2 regions of the Psychrobacter nivimaris genome follow, and region 2 is predicted to be linked to the other one. Evidence: predicted binding sites of a transcription regulator. Region 2 holds the regulator's gene; the other holds the start of a gene.
The links. The regulator PhoB, encoded in region 2, activates phosphate uptake and scavenging genes when phosphate is short. The targets are predictions, from matches to a motif close to TGTCATNAANCTGTCATAA.
Positions count from the first base shown of each region.

Region 1: ACHEVO_RS11070 (porin) is a predicted target of PhoB. The motif match lies at 1,548-1,566, and genes of this name have one in related genera.

Region 1 covers NZ_JBHOFX010000004.1:374,732-378,170, forward strand. Annotated here, with positions in the region: gene ACHEVO_RS11065 (porin) at 407-1,453, shown strand; gene ACHEVO_RS11070 (porin) at 1,701-2,822, shown strand; gene ACHEVO_RS11075 (CTP synthase) at 3,018-3,439, shown strand, end outside.
Region 2 covers NZ_JBHOFX010000007.1:51,507-54,945, forward strand. Annotated here, with positions in the region: gene asd (archaetidylserine decarboxylase) at 51-887, opposite strand; gene dtd (D-aminoacyl-tRNA deacylase) at 1,162-1,614, shown strand; gene phoB (phosphate regulon transcriptional regulator PhoB) at 1,727-2,431, shown strand; gene phoR (phosphate regulon sensor histidine kinase PhoR) at 2,490-3,439, shown strand, end outside.

The DNA.
Region 1 (3,439 bases), on a different contig from region 2:
ATTAACCAATATTATTCGTATCTAATTGAGTAAATAGAAGTTTTTTCACAATCGTTCAAATATAAGAAACCATCTGTTATTCGATAACGCGTGTATCGAAAAAGCAAAAAAATATGTTGCAAATTATGTCAAAGTTGTTATGCTTGTATTCGAAGTATGAGTTTGGTAACGGATGTTACGCACGGAGCAATAAAGACCAAACGTTACATGGCAGTTGCGTTGTTTAATCCCAGTCATGTGTGTCATGGTTTTTTACCTTACTGTAATAGAAATTCGCCACACTTGTTTCTGACTAATCTCGGTAGCCAGTTACACATTATATCTTTGAGGATTTGTGACGATACCATTATGGGCGCCAGCTAATAATAGCTTGCTCATTACTACAATTGTAAAGTGGAGATACCCCATGAAAAAACTACTTTTAGCTACAGCAATCGCAGCCCTATCTGTATCTGCAGCCAATGCAGCACCTACCGTTTATGGTAAAGCTTTCGTTACTGCTGACTATGTAAATGCTGAGCGTGATGGCGACAATGATCTATATGACGTAGATAGCGATTCAGTACAAATCAACTCAAACATTTCACGCCTTGGTTTCAAAGGTTCTGAAGCGATGACTGCTAACACTGATGTTATTTATCAGTTAGAGTATGGCATTGCTATCGATGGTACTGATGACAACATCGGCTTCAAAAGCCGTGATACTTATCTTGGTCTAAACAACAAAGACTTTGGTCAGTTCCGTTTTGGTCGTAACTACTCAGTAACTGACTACATCAACAACGTGACTGTTACTGAAGGCTACTGGGATAACCTAGGTGTTAGTAACCTTGATATGGAAGGCGATGTACTTGATGCTGTAACTATGGCTGATGGCGGTCGTGTAAACAACTCTGTCGTATGGATTGCACCTAAATATAACGGTTTGCCTTTAGAGCTTGCTCTTCAATACGGTGCTGACGAATCATTTGTTTCTGACAGTGATGACCGTGACAGTGGCTATGGTGCTTCTTTAATGTTTGACCAAGGTACTGGCTTCACTGCTGGTGTTGCTTACGAAAAAGACATGAGCCAAACTGGTGACCTTTTACGTGGTAGTGCTACTGTTGATCTAGGTAAATACATGGCTGCACCAGTTATGCTAGGTGCTATGTATCAAGTAGCTGATTTCGATGACGGTGCTAAAGACGAAAAAGGTCTAATCGTAAGCGCTGAAATGGGTCTAAACAACTTTGCTCGTCCAGCCTCTGTATATGTACAGTATAACGGTACTGAAAACTTAGCTGGTGTTAACAACCGTGATTCAGATCAAGTGGTTGTAGGTGGCAAATATAACTTCAAAGACAACATGATTGCTCATGCTTATATTGGTAACAACTCTGCTGAAGATAAAGATACTAATACTGATCTTGATGTATTCGCATTGGGTGGCGGTCTAGAATACTTATTCTAATATCACACTTAAGTAGAATATATAAAAAACTCATCCTTCGGGGTGAGTTTTTTTATGCGATAAAGAATGATAACGGCTATGTAAACTTTGGTTTTTTCATCTTACTGTAATATTTGCTTGGTAAAGTTATGTCTAAGCAGTTCTTATGGCTCGCTATATATATGGTTCCGAAGGTGTAAGACCTTGCCATTATATATCTAACGATCTTAGATCATTTATCACTCAAATCGTAAAGTGGAGATATCCTTTGAAAAAATTACTTTTAGCTTCAGCAATTGCAATGCTATCAGTTTCTACTGTTCAAGCAGCCCCAACTGTCTACGGTAAGGCATTTGTGACTGCTAACTATGTAAATGCTGAGCTTGATCGCCAGTCGATGGATTTGCCAAACGATGCTATCAATGTTAATGAAGACAATAGCTCGGTACAAGTTAGCTCACACTCTTCACGTTTAGGATTCAAAGGATCTGAGGCAATAACTGCTAATACAGACGTCATCTATCAGTTAGAGTACGGTATCAAGATCGATGACAGTGGCAGTGACAATATTGGCTTTAAAAGCCGAGACACTTATCTGGGTCTAAAGAATAAAAACTTTGGCCAATTCCGATTTGGACGTAACTACTCAGTCTCTGATTATGTTAACAATGTGACTGTAAATGAAGGGTATTGGGATAACATTGGTTCGAGCTCTTTAGGTAGTAGCAATACACTAACTGAAGCACTTACCTTGACTGATGGTGAGCGTATCAATAACTCAATCGTGTGGATTGCGCCTAAATATAACGATTTACCAGTAGAGCTTGCACTACAGTACGGCGCTGATGAGTCTTTTGTTTCTGATAGTAGTGATCGCGATAGTGGCTTCGGTGCTTCGTTGATGTTCGATCCGGGCACTGGTTTTACCGTAGGTGTTGGGTATGACAAAGATATGAGTGTCACAGGTGAGATTCTACGCGGTAGTGCTAGTGTCGACCTAGGTAAATACGTGGCTTATCCAGTAAAGCTAGGCGCGCTATACCAACAAGTAGATTTTGATGACTCAAACGATGAAGAGAAAGGTTTAGTCGTCAGTGCTGAAATGGGTCTAACCAACTTCTCACGTCCAGCTTCTGTTTATCTACAGTATGATAAGACTGAGAACTTAGCAGGTCTAGGTGGCAATGATTCTGACCAAATCGTATTGGGCGGTAAGTATAAATTCAAAGACAATATGATTGCACATGCTTATATCGGTAAAAACTCTGCAGATTTAGAAAATGGTCTCCTAGTAGTCAGAGACTACGACAACAATACTTCTGAAGAAGTTGTTGCACGCGGTGAGGCGGATGTATTCGCTATCGGTGGCGGTTTAGAATACAAATTCTAAATTAGATTTTTGTATAAGTTATTCATAAAGACTCATCCTTCGGGATGAGTTTTTTGTTGCGTAGCGTTTTAATAATAGAAAAATGTTTGCTACCAACACGAAAATATAAGAGTTTCAGACAGTTTGCATTTTTGCCCTATATTTTATGGCGTATTTTTAGTAAAATCCTTCTTTACCAATTACCGACAGAGTACTATGACCAAGTTTATATTCGTGACCGGTGGGGTAGTGTCCTCACTAGGAAAAGGTATCACCGCAGCTTCTCTTGCAGCGGTCTTAGAAGCACGTGGCGTGACTGTCACGATGACCAAAATGGATCCGTATATTAACGTCGATCCAGGTACAATGAGCCCGTTTCAGCATGGTGAAGTATTCGTCACTGAAGATGGCGCAGAGACCGATTTAGATTTGGGTTATTACGAGCGCTTTTTGCGTCACTCAAAAATGAGTAAAAGTAATAACTTCACCAGTGGCCGTATTTATCAGAATGTGTTGAATAAAGAACGCCGTGGTGAGTATCTAGGCGGTACTGTACAGGTTATTCCGCATATTACTGATGAAATCAAAAACAAAATCCTTGCCAGTGGCGAAGGGTATGACATCGCTATTATCGAAAT
Region 2 (3,439 bases):
TGATTTACGCTTAATTAGGCTGATGTTTTAATTATTTTTATACAGGCGTGTTATTGAGCGTTCGCCATTCCTAGCAACTGTCCCATTTGCACGACGCCGTTGGCTTGCATACTATCTAGCCAGTCAGCCTTTGCTGCTTTTGGTAATACTACGATAGCCGTTGAGCCTAGATAGAAGCGTCCAAGCTCTTCGCCTGCTACAAACTGCATGTCATGATCAGACTCGAATATGTCGTCAGTACGAGCAATCTTGCCTGTCGCGACGGTTTCGATACCAGCGACAATCATAGCACCAACCATCACAACAGCTGCTTTGCCATACTTGGTATCAAACATACAGACCAGACGTTCATTACGCGCAAACAAGTCTGGCACGTTAGCCGCCGTAGTATTGTTGACCGAAAACAGTGTACCAGGCACATAGCGAGTCTTAGTCAATGTGCCAGTAAATGGCATATGCACACGGTGATAGTTGCTAGGCGCCAAGTAGATAGTCGCAAAACTGCCATCAGCGAAATAACTGCCATCTTCACTATCAGCAAGTAGTTGGCCGACATCATAGTGACGACCTTTTGCCTGTAGTAGTTTGTGGTCTTCGATTTGTCCTAGCTGAGAGATAATACCGTCCGCAGGACTCACGATACCGTTTGCAGTGGCGTCGATAGTACGAGCGTCTTCTTTTAACTCGCGGGTAAAAAAGTCATTAAAACTTTCATAAGCGTTAAGGCTTTGGCGTTCGTACTCGTCTAAGCTGATATTATAAGCTTTGGCAAAGCTACGGATAAAGGTGCGTTTGACATAAGGATGGCGACTGGCGGCCAAACGTCCAGCGACTTTACTGAGCTTTTGCTGCGGCACAAGCTGTTGTAAGGTGGTAAATACATTCATAATAAGGCTACCAAAATAAGGTGTAATGTAATGGGGGCGTGTTGGAAATTCGACCATGGCACTGACAGTGGCTAAAATTGCGCCATACTACGTTGTAGATCTAGATAAGGCATGAGCATTATCGTCGTTTTACGCCTTGTCTGGAACAGTTTTAGCGATCCGCAGTACCTATTTGTGAATATCAAACACGCCCTAATAATAGTTAAGTTAATGACGGTATTTTATCATGGACAGCATATTATTGTATGGCCATAATCTGTTAAGGAATTAGTAAATGAAAGCACTCATACAGCGGGTGAAGCACGCTAGTGTGGTCGTCGATCAGCAGTGTATTGGCGAGATTGAGCATGGGGTATTGGCATATATTGGCTTAGGGCATGAAGACGATTTCGCCGCTGCCCAGCGTATGATTGACAAAATACTGACTTATCGCATTTTTGAAAATGACGATGATCCGGCCAAATTTGGTAAACTGGATAAAAACGTTCAGCAGGTTGCTGGTGGGTTGCTTTTAGTTTCACAATTTACCCTAATGGCAAAAACAGACAAAGGGCGCCGACCAGACTTTGGTGGAGCAATGGTACCTGCTGCGGCGCAAGCGTTATTTGAACAATTGGTCGACTATGCCAAAACTAAGCACCCTAACGTGGCAACTGGTCAGTTTGGTGCGGATATGCAAGTGTCGAGCGTCAATGATGGGCCGCTCAATTTTTTACTAGAAATCTGATTTTAGAGTGTCATCAAGCTGTCATAATTAATCCGTTTAATAGGTAGAGACTGGTGAGTATATATCGCCTTTTTACATGCTAGATTTTGTCCTCTAACACCGAGAATGTCCTATGTATAATGAGCAAATTTTGATTGTTGAAGATGAGCCTGCGATTCGTGAAATGGTTGTCATGACGCTAGAGATGGCTGGGTTTGATAGCTTGCAAGCGGCTGACGTGTCAGAGGCGCATCAGCAAGTGGTCGATCATAGACCGTCACTGATACTGTTAGACTGGATGTTGCCAGGTGACAAGAGCGGTGTGGATTTTTGTCGTATGCTCAAAAACGATGAGCTGCTCTCTGAAATACCAGTCATTATGCTAACGGCAAAAAGTGAAGAAGACAGTAAGGTGCATGGTCTTGATGCAGGGGCAGATGATTACATGACCAAGCCTTTTTCGACTCGTGAGCTGATTTCTAGAATCAAAGCCGTACTACGCCGCAGTAGCGCGATGAGCAGCGACAAACCTATCGAAATTGGACAGTTAAGTCTAGATACCAAGAGTCAGCGCGTGACAGCTGCAGGTAAAATCGTTGATGTTGGGCCCACAGAGTATCGTCTATTGGCATTTTTTATGAGTCACCCTGAGCGCGCCTATACACGAACGCAGCTGCTCGATCAGGTATGGGGCGGCAATGTATATATCGAAGACCGAACCATCGATGTGCATATCAAACGTCTACGTAAATTACTGCGACCTTATGACTGTGATACATTGATACAGACAGTACGCGGGACAGGCTACCGATTTTCTAGCCTGATTGAGCCAAGTTAATCTTGTACAAATAATGCCGCAGCGATATTGAGGCAGCGGATAGTGGTAAGGATAAGAAATGGACAAGATAGCGCCAGCACAACGTGAGCAATCAGCTCTATTAGAGCAAATATCTACTCAAAGTACAGCTGAGCAACTCAAAAAAATCGGCAGTGCACTACGAGCCTTGCGCGATGCAGTGATTTTGCTCAATAATACTGACGGTTTAGAGTGGTGGAATCAGGCAGCACAAGACTTATTGCTGCTACAGCCAGAGGACAAAGGTCAAAATATTTTTGACTTTATTACTGTACCTGAGTTCCGCCAGTACTATGAAGGTACAACGATACCCAACGATGGCGTCCATATAGAATCATGGCGAGATCCTAGTCGCTACTTGAAGTGTGAACTGACTCCTTTCGGTGATGAAAAACTGCTGTTTGTATATGACGTGACCCGCCTGCGGCATTTAGAGCAAATGCGTCAAGATTTTGTGGCGAATGTCTCGCATGAGCTTAGAACACCATTAACTGTGATGATGGGCTATCTGGAAAATTTCTCCGATCAGCCAGATATGCCGCCGCAATGGCGTCGCGGTTTTGAGCTGATGACGCAGCAAACTGCCCGTATGAACAGAATTGTGAACGACTTACTGCTACTGTCTAAGATTGAAATCGAAGAGTCACACGAGCTGCATTACATAGATATGACTAAGCTACTAACCAATATCTACGACGATGCACAGGCCTACAACCAAGCATACAAACACATCATTCATTTGCATATAGATACGTATGATGGGCTGTACGGGTCAGAGATGTACTTAAATAGTGCGCTATCCAATTTGGTAATCAATGCGATCAAATATACGCCAAAGGGTGGCAATATCACTATCAGCTGGACAAGGACGTCTGATGGTTGCCGTTTCGCGGTTGAAGATGATGGGATCGGTATTGCGTCAGAGCATATCGCCCGTTTGACAGAGCGTTTCTATCGTATCGACAAAGGTCGCAGCCGTGCGACAGGTGG